One region of the Rhodococcus sp. G6(2025) genome, then DNA from elsewhere that is predicted to be linked to it. Evidence: riboswitches for the same ligand, from Rfam matches in the RefSeq annotation. Region 1 holds a riboswitch; the other holds the start of a gene.

Region 1 (7,743 bases):
GGACACCAGGTTCCATCCACCCTCCAGAGCGGGCGCGAGCGTCTCGGCGAGCTGCTCGTCGGACGCCCGCGTCTCCTGCAGACACACGACGTCGGCCTCTGTGCGCTCGATCCACTCGGTGAGCCCCTTGCGGGCGGCGGCGCGAACGCCGTTGACATTGACGGTGGTGATGATATGTGGCACGGCAAGCACCGTAGCGGACGCGTACGACAGCGCGGCTACCGAGACGAACGGGCGCTGCGGCGTTCCATCGCGACCGCCACGGTGAGGACCACGAGACCCGCCACGGCCAGCAGCGCACCGACCGCGGCGGGCGCCGTGTAGCCGTAGCCGGCCGCGATCACGACACCACCGATCCACGCCCCGAACGCGTTCGCGATGTTGAGGGCCGCGTGGTTGAGCGAGGCGGCGAGGGTCTGGGCGTCCGCGGCGACGTCCATCAGCCGGGTCTGCAACCCGGGAACCATCGACGCACCCGCCGCACCGACGAAGAACACCAGCAGCAGCGCCGTGTACGGGTTGTGGGAGGCGATCACGAAGACGCCGAGCAACACCCCGAGCGCCGTCATCGATACGAACAGGCCGGGAATCAGCGCCCGGTCGGCGAGTCGGCCGCCGATCAGATTGCCCGCGACCATGCCCAGCCCGTAGATCATCAGGGCCAGCGGCACCAGCGACCGCGACAGGCCGGCGACGTCGGTGAGCGTCGTGCTGATGTACGTGTAGACGGCGAACATGCCACCGAACCCGACCATGCCGATGATCAGCGTCATCCACACCTGCGCGCGGCGCAGGGCACCGAGTTCGGTGAGGGGATTCGACATCCGCATGGCGGCGAGCGCGGGCACCCACGACCAGATCGCGCCCAGTGTCACCACACCGATCACGGCCACGAGCGCGAAGGCGCTGCGCCAGCCGAGCGTCTGGCCCAGCCACGACGCGACGGGAACGCCGACGACGTTGGCCACCGACAGTCCCATCATCACGAGAGCGACCGCCCTGGCTCGCTGGCCGCGGTCCGCGAGGTGCGCCGCCACGAGGGCCGCGACACCGAAGTAGGCGCCGTGCGGCAGGCCCGCCACGAACCGCGCGGCCATCAGCACGCCGTAGTTCGGCGCGAACACCGTGGCGGCGTTGCCGATCGTGAACGCCGCCATCAACGCGATCAGCAGCGTCTTACGGGGCACCCGCGCGGTCAACGCCGCGATGAGTGGCGCGCCGACGACCACACCCAGCGCATACGCCGAGATGACGTGCCCGGCCGTCGGCTCGGTGATCCCGAGACTCGACGCCATCTCGGGCAGTAGCCCCATCGCCACGAACTCGGTGGTCCCGATCCCGAAGCCACCGAGCGCGAGCGCGATCATGGCGAGCTTGCGGACGGACGGATGTTGGGCGATGACACCGAGGTGCTCGGGGCGGACGGGGGTGGAAGTGCTCACAGAAGGACTTTCGACTAGGCGGGGAGACGGCTACGCGGCGCACGGCGCCTCGTTGCGCAACGACCCACATCGAAATTCTCTTCCCCGGATTCCGCTTTTCGCGCCGCGAGCGACCGTGAGATGACTCACCCGGCCCGGAAACGCCGAACGGGACGCCCCGTGAGGGGACGTCCCGCTCGTAACGCTGTGGCTCGGTGCCTACTGCTCGGCGATGGCCTTCTGGAGGTTGATGTCCAGCGCACCGAGGAACTCCTCGGTGGTCAGGTAGCCCTGGTCGCCGCCGACCAGCATCGCGAGGTCCTTGGTCATCTGGCCACCCTCGACGGTCTTGATGACCACGTCTTCGAGCTTCTGGGCGAAGCCGATGACGTCGGGGGTGTTGTCCAGCTTGCCGCGGTGCTCGAGTCCACGGGTCCACGCGAAGATCGACGCGATGGGGTTGGTGGACGTCGGCTTGCCCTGCTGGTGCTGACGGAAGTGACGCGTCACGGTGCCGTGTGCGGCCTCGGCCTCACACGTCTTTCCGTCCGGGGTCAGCAGCACGGAGGTCATGAGGCCGAGCGATCCGAAGCCCTGCGCGACGGTGTCGGACTGGACGTCGCCGTCGTAGTTCTTGCAGGCCCAGACGTAGCCGCCCTCCCACTTGAGCGCCGACGCGACCATGTCGTCGATGAGACGGTGCTCGTAGGTGAGTCCTGCCGCGTCGAACTCCGACTTGAACTCGGTCTCGTAGACGTGCTGGAAGATGTCCTTGAACGCGCCGTCGTACGCCTTGAGGATGGTGTTCTTGGTCGACAGGTACACCGGGTAGTTCTGCTGCAGGCCGTAGTTGAGCGAGGCGCGCGCGAAGTCCTCGATGGACTTGGTGAAGTTGTACTGACCCTGGACGACGCCGCCGCCCTCGGGGAAGTTCACCAGCTCGTGCTCGATCGGCTCGCTGCCGTCCTCGGGCGTGTAGGTGATCATCACCTTGCCGGGACCGGGGACCTTGAAGTCGGTGGCGCGGTACTGGTCGCCGAAGGCGTGACGGCCGATGATGATCGGCTTGGTCCAGCCCGGAACCAGTCGCGGAACGTTGGAGATGATGATCGGCGCGCGGAAGATCGTCCCACCGAGGATGTTGCGGATGGTGCCGTTGGGCGACCGCCACATCTTCTTGAGACCGAACTCCTCGACGCGTGCCTCGTCCGGGGTGATGGTCGCGCACTTGACGCCGACGCCGTGCTTCTTGATGGCGTTGGCCGCGTCGACGGTCACCTGGTCGTCGGTCTCGTCCCGGTGTTCGATGCCGAGGTCGTAGTACTCGAGATTCACATCCAGGTAAGGATGGATCAGTTTGTCTTTGATGAACTGCCAGATAATGCGTGTCATCTCGTCGCCGTCGAGTTCGACGACGGTGCCCTCAACCTTGATTTTGGACATGGGTGCTTCGCGTCCTCCTAGGAAGTTTCCCTGGTTACACGGTTGCGGTCGCACTTTGTGAGTGGGTCCGCGAACGGTTCGCTTTTCAAACGTAGACGGTCAAGGCGGCCGCTGGGAGACCGCACGTAAACAAGACAAGCGTACTGCTATGCGCCACGCTCGCAACACGTGGGGCACGGAGGTCGTCCCTACTCGCGGGTAACTTTTCCCTGCTAGTGGCCCTGATCGGTGCCGTTTCCGGTCGTTCCACCCCAGCCGCTAAGATTCACTCCAGGTCATGAGTGCCAGCAACGAGCCCCGGCTAGCTGGCCGGCAACCCTCCACCGCGGTGGGGTGCCCCGGGTGATGACCTGGTTCCCTGATTCATACAACAGTCGGGTGACAAGCGCGGGTCCGACATCGGAGGTTCATGATGTGTTGTTGTTGTCGTAGATAGAGCACCAGACAAGCCCTGTGCGCGAACGAACCAGCAACTCCGTCGCGCCTCGTCAGACCACTGGAGTAGACAGCACATGACCGAGAACTGGTCGTTCGAGACCAAGCAGATCCACGCCGGGCAGACGTCCGACGCGACCACCAAGGCGCGGGCGCTGCCGATCTACCAGACCACCTCGTACACGTTCGACAGCACCGATCACGCTGCCGCGCTGTTCGGTCTGGCCGAGCCGGGCAACATCTACACCCGCATCATGAACCCCACCCAGGACGCGGTCGAGCAGCGCATCGCCGCCCTCGAAGGCGGCGTCGCCGCCCTGCTGCTGTCCTCCGGACAGGCCGCCGAGACGATCGCGATCCTGAACCTCGCCGAGGCGGGCGACCACATCGTCTCCAGCCCGCGGCTGTACGGCGGCACCTACAACCTCTTCCACTACACGCTGCCCAAGCTCGGCATCGAGGTCTCGTTCGTCGAGGACCCCGACGACCTCGAGCAGTGGAAGGACGCGATCCGGGACAACACGAAGGCGTTCTACGGCGAGACCATCTCCAACCCCCGCAACGACGTCCTCGACCTGCCGGGCATCTCCGGGATCGCCCATCAGCACGGGCTCCCGCTGATCGTCGACAACACGGTGGCCACCCCCTACCTGATCCGCCCCCTCGAGCACGGTGCGGACATCGTGGTGCACTCCGCCACCAAGTACCTCGGTGGCCACGGCACGGCGATCGCCGGTGTCATCGTCGACGGCGGCACGTTCGACTGGACCCAGGGCCGCCACGGCAACTTCACCACCCCGGACCCGAGCTACCACGGCGTCGTCTACTCCGAACTCGGACCGCCTGCCTTCGCCCTCAAGGCGCGCGTGCAGCTGCTCCGCGACCTCGGCTCGGCGATCTCCCCGTTCAACGCGTTCCTCATCGCCCAGGGTCTCGAGACGCTGAGCCTTCGCATGGAACGGCACGTGTCCAACGCGACCGCCGTCGCCCAGTACCTGGAGGCGCGGCCGGAGGTCGTGTCCGTCGGATACGCCGGGCTTCCGTCGTCGCCCTGGCACGACCGGGCGAAGCAGATCGCGCCGCGGGGTGCGGGCGCGATCGTGACGTTCGAACTCGCCGGCGGCATCGACGCGGGCAAGAAGTTCGTCAACGCGCTCACCCTGCACAGTCACGTCGCGAACATCGGCGACGTCCGCTCGCTGGTGATCCACCCGGCGTCCACCACACACTCCCAGCTGACCCCCGAGGAGCAGGCCGCCAGCGGCGTCACCCCCGGACTGGTCCGCCTGGCTGTAGGCATCGAAGGGATCGACGACATCATCGCCGATATCGAGACCGGACTCACGGCGGCGGCATCTTGACCGTGAGCGCTGTACAGAACCTGCCGGTGGCGGACGGACGTCTCGGCACCATCGACATCGGATCGCTCGAGCTCGAGAGCGGAACAGTGATCCCGTCGGTGTCCCTCGCCGTGCAGCGATGGGGTGAGTTGTCCCCGAACCGGGACAACGTGGTGCTCGTCGAGCACGCCCTCACCGGCGACTCGCACGTCACCGGACCCGTCACCGACGAACACCCCTCCCCCGGCTGGTGGACCGGGATGGTCGGTCCGGGTGCGCCGATCGACACCGACGAATGGTGCGTCATCGCGACCAACGTCCTCGGTGGCTGCCGCGGCACCACCGGTCCCGGTTCGATCGCCGAGGACGGGCGCCCGTGGGGCAGCCGTTTCCCGGAGATCTCCATCCGCGACCAGATCGCGGCCGAGAAGAAGTTCACCGACCTGCTGGGCATCGACAAGCTGGCGTCCGTCGTCGGCGGTTCGATGGGCGGAATGCGCGCGCTCGAGTGGGCCGTCACCTACCCGGACCAGGTGGCGTCCGCGCTCGTTCTCGCGGTCGGCGCCCGCGCGACCGCCGACCAGATCGGCACACAGACCACCCAGATCGCGGCCATCACCAGCGACCCCGACTGGCAGGGCGGCGACTATCACGACACCGGCCGGATCCCCCGGGCCGGACTGCGCATCGCCCGCCGGATCGCGCACCTGACCTACCGCAGCGAGGCCGAACTCGACTCCCGGTTCGCGAACTCGCCGCAGGACGGCGAGGACCCGTGGCGCGGCGGCCGGTACGCCGTCGAGAGCTACCTCCAGCACCAGGCCGACAAGCTGGTCGGCAGGTTCGACCCGAGCACATACGTGCTGCTGTCCGAGGCCATGAACCGGCACGACGTGGGCCGCGGTCGCGGTGGCATCGCCGCGGCGCTGGGGACGATCACCGCACCCGTCATCGTGGGCGGCGTCGACTCCGACCGCCTGTACCCGATCCGCCTGCAGGAGGATCTGGCCAACGACATCCCCACCTGCGACGGTCTGCGGGTCCTCAACTCACGGGACGGCCACGACGGGTTCCTCACCGAGGCCGCCGCCGTCGCGAAACTGCTCTCCGAGACGATGCAACTGGCCCGCGCGGGGCGCTGACCCCCGTGCGGGACGACACCCGCTCGGACCGCTAGTCGGTTCCGAGCGGGTCGATCGACACGGCCAGCCACACGATTGCGCCCCCGACGGCCACCAGCGCACCCACGTCGAAAGGCTTGCTGCGCACCGCGAGCAGTCCGACGCGCTCCGACGGCATCATCAACCGGAATACCGCCGCGAGCAGCGTGGCGACGCCGAACACGAACGCGCCTCGTCGCCACCGATCCGCGAGCACGAACACGACGGCCACGACGATGACGACCAGGACTGCGAGCATCGGCAGATTCTTCTTCGCGAACTGCCCCCAGTCGGCCATCTCAGCCGAGAGACGCTGCGACACGCTCGGCCCGCTCCACGACGTTGGTCAGCAGGAAGGCACGGGTGAGCGGCCCGACGCCACCGGGGTTCGGGGACAGGAAGCCGGCGACCTCGGCGACATCCGCCGCCACGTCGCCGCGCAGTCCGTCCGCGGTGCGGCTCACACCCACGTCGAGCACCGCGGCACCGGGCTTGACCATGTCGGCCGTGACCAGACCGGGAACGCCCGCCGCCGCGATCACGATGTCGGCGCGGCGGACCTCCGCTCCGAGGTCTCGCGTACGGGTGTGGCAGAGGGTGACGGTGGCGTTCTCGCTGCGCCGGGTGAATAGCAGACCGATCGGGCGGCCCACGGTGACACCGCGACCGACGACGACGACGTGTGCCCCCTCGATCGGCACCTCGTACCGGCGCAGCAGGTGCAGGATTCCGCGCGGCGTGCACGGCAGCGGCGCTTCCTTGCCCAGCACCAGCCGGCCCAGGTTGACCGGGTGCAGGCCGTCGGCGTCCTTGTCGGGGTCGATGCGCTCGAGGGCGGCGTTCTCGTCGAGCTGCTTCGGCAGCGGGAGCTGCACGATGTAGCCGGTGCAGTCCGGGTTGGCGTTGAGCTCGTCGATGGTGGCGTCGAGCTTCTCCTGCGTGATGTCGCCGGGCAGGTCGCGGCGGATCGAGGTGATCCCGACCTTCGCGCAGTCGTTGTGCTTCCCGCGCACGTAGGCGGCCGACCCCGGGTCGTCCCCCACCAGAACGGTGCCGAGACCGGGCGTGATGCCCTTGTCCTTCAGGGCGCTCACCCGCACCTTCAGGTCTTCGAAAATCTCGTCGCGGGTCGCCTTGCCATCGAGGATCGTTGCAGTCACGTGCCCCATTCTCTCAGGTTCGCCATACACGCGTCAGGTCGGTTCCACCACGAGCCCGTTGGCGGTCGCGTACGCGATGGCCTGGGTGAGTTCGATCTGCGCCTTGTCCAGCGAGACCGCCGTCCACAGGTTCGCGTCGACGTGGGCCCCGCGCAGGTCCGCGCCGTCGAATTTCGCGCCGCCGGTGCGGGCGCCGAACAGATCCGCCGACCGGAGCACGGCGCGCCGGAGGTCCGTGCGGACGAGGTTGGCTTCCCGGAACCGGCAGTCCGTGAAATCGAGTCCGCGCAGGTCGGCACCGCCGAGCGACGCGAGCGTGAAATCGCATTCGTCGAAGACCATCGGGCGCAGCCGGCAGTTGTCGAACTCCGACCCGAGGAAGCTGCAGTTGCGGAACTCGCTGTGCCACAGCGTTGTTCTGGTGAACGAGCACGAGCGGAACGCCGTCTGCACATGATGTGACTCGGCGAGGTCGGCGCCCGTGAAATCGCAGTCGGTGAAGATCACCGACTCGGTGCGGAGTTCACTCAGGTCGGCGTCGCGGAAGTTGCATTTCGTGTAGTGCCGCCGCTGCCAGTTCTGCGCGGGGAGTCGTGCGTCGCCGTAGTCCTCACCCACCACCTCTTCTACCGGATCCATGCGTCCATCATGCCGCCTCGCGGTGTGCCCCTAAGCTGTGCGGGTGTTCCGAGTGATGTTCCACGAACCCCGAATCCCACCCAACACCGGCAACGCCATCCGCATGGTGGCAGGCACCGGGTGCGAACTGCACCTCGTGGGTCCA
Region 2 (7,743 bases), 3.6 Mb from region 1:
CGGCGTACTCGCAGCACCTCCGACCGCATCACGCGGGCGAAGTTCGCGATCAGCGACACGCCCACCGCGATCGCCACGTTGACCGTGCCGAACCCCAGCGCGGTCACCAGTGCGAGCGAGAGCAGCAGGGCGGGGATCGACAGGAGGACGTCGACGACGCGCATCAGGACGGCGTCCAGCGCACCTCCGACGGCACCGGACAGCAGGCCGATCAGCGAACCGACGACCAGCGCGATACCCACAGCCAACAGCGTTGCGGTCAAAGATAATCCGGCACCGTGGACCACGCGGGTATACACGTCACGGCCGATGTTGTCGGTGCCGAACCAATGCGCGGCACTCGGCGCCTGCAGTTTCTGGGCGGGCACCCCGACCAGCGGGTCACCGCTCGCGAACACCGACGGCGCCACCGCGAATCCGACCGCGACGAGGAGCACGGCGGCCGAGGCCACCAGCACGAGATTGCGACGCAACCACGGCACCGCGCGGCGTCCGCGACTGTCCGACTCGGACGCGACCACGGGAGGCGGTTCGGTCGGCGGAGCGCCGAAACCCTCGGCCTCCTCGATCAGTTCCCTGGTGAGGATGTCAGACATGAACCTTCTCCTCCACATCCGCGGTGGTGTTGCGGCCGGAACTGCGCCTGCCCTCGACGATCCGGGGATCGATCAGCGGATAGAGCAGATCGACGGCGAGATTGACGAGTACGTAGACGACCGAGCTCAGCACCACGATTCCCTGGACCAACGGAATGTCCTGCGCCATCACGGACGTCTGGGTGAGCCGCCCCACGCCGGCGCGCGAGAACACCGTCTCGACGACGACCGATCCGGCCAGCAGATTACCCACGAGCACACCGGCGATGGTGAACGCCGGAATGCTCGACAGGCGCAGCGCGTGCCGGGTCTGAATCTGCCAGCGGGACGCACCCTTCGCCCGCGCGGCTTCGATGAACGGCTGCCGCCACGTGGTCTGCAGACTCGCCGCGAGCACCTGCGCGATCACGGCACCGGTCGGCAGCGCGAGCGTCACCGCGGGGAGCACCAGCGTCGCGATCCCCTGGTCACCGAACGCCGGGAAGGCCTTCAGCCGGAACGAGAACAGCTGCAGCAGAATCAGTCCCACCCAGAATGTCGGCACCGCCACACCGAGCGGAGGCAGTGAGAACAGCAGATTCCGCACCCAGTGGACCCTGGTGTAGGTGGCGAGGAACGCGACCGCTGCCCCGAACACGACCGCGAGAACCAGCGCCGCCGACGCCAGCGCGAGCGTGCTGGGGACCGCGTTCCCGATCGCCTCGGTCACCGATTGCCCGGTGGCGATCGAGTACCCGAAGTCACCGCGGACGGCGTGGCTCAGCGAGTTCCAGTACTGCACCCACACCGGCTGGTCGAGGCCGTACCGCGCCTGCAGCTCCGCGACGGCGGCCGCGTCGACCGTCGTTCCGGTGGTCGCCGAGTCGACGGCGATGCTCACCGGGTCGGACGGCAGCAGGAACAGCACGGCGAACGACACGGTGAACGTCGCCCACAGGACGGCGATCGCCTGCAGCACGCGTAATCCGAGGTAGCGAATCATGGCTCAGCGTCCGCTGATCCAGGTGTCGAAGAACTGGAGCCGGGCCGAGGCCTCGAACTTCAGGTCCTGCACGTTGGGACCGGCGCCGATCGCCTGCGACAACTCCACCGTGGGGATCCACAGACCGTTGTCGAGCACCTGCTGCTGGGCGTCGGCGACGAGCGCGCTCCGCTCGGTGGTGTCGGTGGTGGCGAGTTGCTTCGCGAGCACGTCGTCGAGCGCGGGAAACGGTCCGCGGTTGTTCAGGTTGCGGCCGTCGAGGCCGAACTGGGTGCGGAGGATGTCACCGTCGGCGCGGGTGCTGTTGTAGTAGGTGGCGTCGAAGTCCTTGGAATTCTGGCGGGCGATGGACTCCGGAGTGGACACGAGATTCAGCTGCAGATCCACTCCCACCTCTTTGAGCTGCTGCTGCACCAGTTCGAGGATGGCCTGGTTGCCGGCGAACACGGAGCTGAACAGAACGGGGAAGCTCAGCTTCTGACCGCTCTTCTCGCGGATGCCGTCGGCACCGGGAACCCAGCCCGCCTGATCCAGAATCGACTTCGCCTTCTCCGGGTCGTACGACACGTCCGGCAGCGCCACGTAGCCCGGGGTGCGACTGGCCAGCGTGCTGGTGGCGGGTGTGAAGTTGGGACCGAGTACGGTGTCGACCAGTTCCTGCCGGTTGATCGCCGGGACCAGCGCGCTGCGCACGACGGGGTCGACGAGCGGTCCGCGAGTCACGTTGGGCTGGAAGCCGAACGGGGTCCCGGGGTTCGACGTGGTGAGCACCTGCCCGCCCGCGCCTTCGATCTGCGGGGCGTCCTGCGGCAACGCGTCACTGATCGCGTCCAGCTGTCCCGAGGACAGGCTGCCCGTGCGGACGCCGGATTCGGGCACGACGCTGAACTCGATGGTGTCGAGGTAGGCCTCGCCGTCATGGCCGAACACGTCCGAACCCCAGTTGTATCCGGCGCGCTTGGCGAGGGTCACCGACTTGTCCTGCTGGTAGTCGGCGTACGTGAACGGTCCGGTGCCCGAGATGGTGCCGGTGCACCGTTCTTCGGCGGACTTCGCGACGGACGCATCGGACAGGATGCCCAGCTGCGGGGTGGACGACGCCTGCAGGAACTGCGCGTTGGGTGCGGCGAAGTCGACCTGCGCCGTCAGCGGGTCGATCACGGTGGTACCGGTGTAACCGGCGAGGTAGCTGGCACCGAGCGGGGCCTTGGCGCCGGAGAGGGTGTTCACGATGGCGTCGAGATTCTTCTTCACCGACTCCGCGGTGAAAGGCGTTCCGTCACTGAACGTCACCCCCTCCTTCAGGTGGAACGTGAAGGAGGACGCGTCGGCGCCGGTTTCCCAGCTCTCGGCGAGCCACGGCTTCAGTTCGCCCGTCTCCGGGTCCTGGTCGGTGAGCGAGTCCACCACCTGACGAGCCACGTAGACCGTCTGATTCGTGCCCGACTGCGCGGGGTCGGCGCACGTGGGTGCCTGGGACAGGCCGTAGCGGAGTGTGCCGCCGGGCTGCGCGGGGCCCGCATCCGCGGAGGAACTGCTGGAACCGCCACCGCAGGCGGTGAGCGCCGTGGCCAGCACGGCAACGGCACCGATACCTGCTGCGATGCGGGCACCGCGGTGGGGCGAGGACAAAAGCACTGATGGCACCGAGAACTCCGTGATCTCGAAGAAGTGCCGTGCGTGCTGCCAAGTCGATTCGGCAGCGCTCACGCGCACAGGAAGGTGAGGGACACCGGATCCGACGCGGATGCGGTGTGAAGAGCCGGAACCCCGACGGATCGGGGTGTCAGGTCAGCTGTGACAGATCGAGGTGGACAGCCGGCAGAGATCGACGTGGAGACGCCCCCAGGCGCTCACGAAACCTTCGGTCAACATCGTTCCTCCATCGATCCCGGCGGTAGCACCCGCACCCGCAGGGCGGGGGGTTGCTGCGACGTCAACGAGCCAGGTCTCTCGGTCGCTCTGGATGGTCGTTACCGAGTGTAAGAGATCGCCGGTCGCCGCGCCACACGGACCCCCGTTACCCCACGGCCTGCCGGGGCGGGAGTTCCCGCCGCGACAGAGCGGGCCGGAGACCGAGATGTTCACGCAGGGTGGAGCCTTCGTATTCCGTTCGGTACGAACCTCGCTCCTGCAATTCGGGCACAAGCAGGTCGACGATCTCGTCGAGTCCGGTGGGCACCAGATACGGCGAGACGTTGAACCCGTCCGTGGCCCCACTGCGAACCCACCGGGTGAGTTCGTCGGCGACCTGCCCGGGAGTACCGGCGAATCCGGAGCGCTGGGTGGTCGCGATCGCAACCTGACGCAGCGACAGGTTCTGCGCCTCTGCCAGGGCCCGCCATTCCCGGGCGATGGCGAGCGGATCCTTTCCGTCACGCGCCGCCCCACGGGTGACGGAGATCGGCGCGGGCACCGGATCGAATTCGGGCAGTGGACCGTCCGGGTCGCGATCGGACAGATCGCGGCCCCAAACCTGACCGACCAGCGACAACGCCGTCTGCCCGGTGTACTGGCCCTCGAGAACCCAGCGCACCTTCTCCTCCACCTCGGACGCGTTCTCCGCGAGCACGATCTGCGTGCCCGGCAGAATCTTGACGTCGTCCTCGGGACGGCCGGCACGACGCAGTCTCGCCCGGATGTCCTCGGCGAAGGCGAGCGCCTCGTCGAAATGCGTTCCGTGCCGGGAGAAGATCACGTCGGTGTGCGCGGCCGCGAAGTCCCGGCCCGCCGGTGAGTCGCCGGCCTGGAAGATGACGGGATGCCCCTGGGCGCTGCGCGGCAGCGTCGGAGTGATCGTGACGTCGAACTGCGACGTGCGCCGGGACACCTCCCGCACCCCGTCCGGGGTCGACCACGACGGCGCGTCGGTGCTCGTCGCGACCGCGCCGTCTACCCACGCATCCCAGATCGCCCGGGCGGTGTCGAGGAACTGCCCGGCCCGCTCGTACCTGTCGGCGTGATCGAGGAAGCCGCCGCGCCGGAAGTTCTCACCGGTCCACGCGTTGTCCGTGGTGACGGCGTTCCAGCCGGCACGGCCACCGGACAGCAGGTCCAGCCCGGACAGCCGCCGGGCGAGGTCGGCGGGCTCGTTGTAGGTGGTGTTCTGGGTGGCCACCAACCCGATGTGCCGGGTGATGCCGGCCAGCGCCGCGAGCTGGGTGATCGCGTCCGGCCTGCCCACGATGTCGAGATCGAGAATCTTGCCTTCCTGTTCCCGCAGGCGCAGGCCCTCACCGAGGAAGAAGGCGTCGAACAGGCCGCGCTCGGCGGTCAGTGCCACCCGACGGAACGTTTCGAAGTCGATCTGCGACCCGCTCGACGGATCGGACCAGATCGTCGTGTGGTTGACGCCCTGGAAGAAGACACCGAAGTGCACCTGGGCGCCGGGTCTGGCGTACGAGTTGTCGGTCATGTTCTCCACAACCTTTCAGCGAGAGGAGTCTTCGAGGCGCTCGGCCTGGAATCGGGTGACGGGACGGTCGAGGCCCAGCGTGCTGCGCAGGGTAGAACCGGGAATGGGACGGTGCGCGATGCCGGCACGGAGAAGTGCCGGGACCACGGACCGCGCGAGCACCGGAAGATCCTCGTCGACGACGGCCGGATGCAGGCGCACACCGTCGACGTGCGTATCCAGGGCCCGCAACAGTTCCAGCAGACCGGTGGCATCGCCGGCGAACGACAGCCGTCCGCTCGGCGGGGCAGGCGTCGACGAGCCGAGCGCGACATCCAGTTCGGCGACCACCAGCGGTGCGCCGCCGGCCTTCGCGCGCCCGGCGGCCCCGACGGTGTCCGCGAGTGTCGGTCCGGACACCAGCACCACGTCGACCAGCGACGGATCCGTGTGCCCCGCGCGGCCGAACACCACCAATTGCCCCTGCGGTGGCCGGGGCACGATGGCCGGACCCTTCACCGAATACGTCTCGCCCCGGAAGTCGATGTAGTGCAATCGGTCGCGGTCGACGAAACGTCCGGTGGCGTAGTCGCGGATCACCGCGTCGTCCTCCCACGAATCCCACAGGTCCCGGACCACGGTGATCGCGTCCCGCTCCTCCCGCGCGAGGTCGGCGGGTGTGGTGACCTCCGCCCGGCCCAGTGCGCTCGCGACCCGCGGGTCGGTGTCGCGCGCCGCGATCCAGCCGCCGCGACCGCGCGACGCGTAGTCGAGCGTCGCGAGCTGGGAGGACGTGTGGAACGGCTCGGCGTACGTGGTGCCGACGACCGGTACGAGTCCGATCGTGCTGGTGGTCGCGGCGACGAACGCTGCGCGGTTCACCGCGTCGATCCGGCCGACGGGTCCCCCGTCGGCGCCGGGCGGCAGCAGCGAATCGTCGAACGAGGCGAACGTGAAACCGGCGTTCTCCGCTGCCGCGACCCGGTCCGCCACCGTTCGCCCGGTCAGCAACCGGTCGGGTGTGTGCGCGGCGCGCCGCCAGGCTTCGGGATGCGCACCCTCACCGTCGAGTTCGATGCCCAGAACCAGGCTCATGCGTTTTCCTCCTCGGTACCGGCCGTGAGGGGGCGGCTCGGAATGGTCTCGCGCAGCGCGGGTGCCACCTCGGCCTGGAACAGCTCCAGGCTTTCGCGGTGCTGCTTGTCGCTGCCGACGCGGTCGGCGCTCAGGTGGATCACCTCGTGCCCGAACTGCTCGTGGTAGCGCTGCACCTTGTCGATCACCTGCTGCGGGCTGCCGATCAGTGCGGAGCTGCGTTCGACGAAGTCCTCCACGGTCTCGAACACCACCGGAAGTCCTGCCCTGCGGGCGAAGTCGAGGCGAGCCGCGTGAATCGGCCGCCACACGTCCAGCGCATCCTGCGAGTTCGCCGTCACGTAGAACCCGGCCGTTCCGGCGCCGACGAGGGCGTCGGCGGGATCGTGACCGTAGTACGCCCACCGTTCGCGGTAGTGCCGGACGAGTTCGGCGTACGAGTCGATCGGATACGTGACGTTCGCCGAGAAGATCGGATCACCGTAGCGGGCGGCGAGATCCATCGACTCCTTGCTCGTCGCGCTGCCGTGCCAGATCCGGATCCGCCGCTGCAGCGGGCGCGGAAGGGCGACAGCGTGCTCGAGAGACGGCCGGAACGTGCCTTCCCAGGTGACGTCCTCGCTCTCCCACAACTGCCGGAACAGTTCGTAGCCCTCGCGGTTGCGGTCCCACTGGTCGTCCGGGGTGACGTGGAACAGCTCCGCCTGCGCGGTGCCGTTGCCCTTGCCGATGATGAGCTGCAACCGGCCGCCCGACAGGTTGTCCAGCGTCGAGTAGTCCTCGAACGCGCGGACCGGGTCGAGCAGGCTCAGCGTGGTCACCGCGGTCCACAACTGCAGCGTGCTGGTGCGCGCCGCGATGGCGCTGAGCACCACGGGCGGGGACGAGGACAGGAAGGGATGCTCGTGGCGCTCGCCCACCGCGAACCCGTCGTACCCCAGTTGCTCGGCGAGGACGGCGGAGTCCACGACCTCCTGCAGCCTGGCCGCAGTGCCGATCTTCTCCCCGGTCACCGGGTCCGGGTGGTGAGTGATCAGGCTCATCAGCAGAAACTTCATACGGACTCGTACTCCTTTGCGGCCCAAGCGGAAGGCAGAGCGGTAGGGGTGTGCAGGATCTTCTCGAATCCGTGGATTCCGACGTCCTGCGGTGGGAGGGAGCGGTCGAACAGCGCCGTGTACCCCGCGGCCAGGTACAGGGCCACCGCCTCGGGCTGCCGCGGCCCCGTAGTGAGGAAGATGCGGGAATAGCCTGCTCGGGCGATCGCGGCCTCGAGCTCCCGCAGCACGATTCGTCCGAGGCCGCGGCGGCGGTGCGCCGACGAGGTCCAGATCCGTTTGAGTTCGGCCGTCGTGTCGTCGTAGCGGCGGAAGGCCCCGCCCGCCACGGACGTCCCGTCGTCGACCAGAACGAGCAACGCGCCACCCGGTGCGGCGAACTCCTCCGCCGGATACGTGCTGAGGTCGTCGTAGATCTCGTCGCGGGTGCGCCCGTACCGGGTGCTGTACTCGATCGCCAGTTCTTCGAGCAGCGGCGCGGCCAGCGGATCGGCCTGATCGACGAACACGGTCTGCACGGATTCGGTCCTCTCGGTCACTGGTCCTCCTGTCAGCTGGTCTTCGGGAGTCCGGGCGGGTTGACGACCGACGTGCCGACGGCCTCGCTCGCGATGTTCC

Evidence for each region. Region 1 has a riboswitch for S-adenosylmethionine ahead of ACLIVD_RS13175 (bifunctional o-acetylhomoserine/o-acetylserine sulfhydrylase). Riboswitches for the same ligand answer to the same signal wherever they lie in the genome.
Region 2: it holds a riboswitch for S-adenosylmethionine, as region 1 does, so the genes downstream of both, ACLIVD_RS29940 (putative leader peptide) here and ACLIVD_RS13175 (bifunctional o-acetylhomoserine/o-acetylserine sulfhydrylase) in region 1, are expected to answer to the same signal.

The regions. Positions count from the first base shown of each region.
Region 1 is NZ_CP179750.1:2,905,677-2,913,419, reverse strand. Features, by position in the region: gene ACLIVD_RS13190 (exodeoxyribonuclease III) at 1-183, opposite strand, end outside; gene ACLIVD_RS13185 (MFS transporter) at 219-1,442, opposite strand; gene ACLIVD_RS13180 (NADP-dependent isocitrate dehydrogenase) at 1,641-2,864, opposite strand; SAM riboswitch class IV at 3,138-3,258, shown strand; gene ACLIVD_RS13175 (bifunctional o-acetylhomoserine/o-acetylserine sulfhydrylase) at 3,377-4,660, shown strand; gene metX (homoserine O-acetyltransferase MetX) at 4,657-5,781, shown strand; gene ACLIVD_RS13165 (DUF3017 domain-containing protein) at 5,813-6,097, opposite strand; gene ACLIVD_RS13160 (bifunctional methylenetetrahydrofolate dehydrogenase/methenyltetrahydrofolate cyclohydrolase) at 6,099-6,959, opposite strand; gene ACLIVD_RS13155 (pentapeptide repeat-containing protein) at 6,993-7,598, opposite strand; gene ACLIVD_RS13150 (tRNA (cytidine(34)-2'-O)-methyltransferase) at 7,642-7,743, shown strand, end outside.
Region 2 is NZ_CP179750.1:6,466,659-6,474,401, forward strand. Features, by position in the region: gene ACLIVD_RS29925 (ABC transporter permease) at 1-596, opposite strand, end outside; gene ACLIVD_RS29930 (ABC transporter permease) at 589-1,578, opposite strand; gene ACLIVD_RS29935 (ABC transporter substrate-binding protein) at 1,582-3,216, opposite strand; gene ACLIVD_RS29940 (putative leader peptide) at 3,370-3,453, opposite strand; SAM riboswitch class I at 3,458-3,551, opposite strand; gene ACLIVD_RS29945 (NtaA/DmoA family FMN-dependent monooxygenase) at 3,599-4,993, opposite strand; gene ACLIVD_RS29950 (LLM class flavin-dependent oxidoreductase) at 5,009-6,067, opposite strand; gene ACLIVD_RS29955 (LLM class flavin-dependent oxidoreductase) at 6,064-7,125, opposite strand; gene ACLIVD_RS29960 (GNAT family N-acetyltransferase) at 7,122-7,664, opposite strand; gene ACLIVD_RS29965 (ABC transporter substrate-binding protein) at 7,676-7,743, opposite strand, start outside.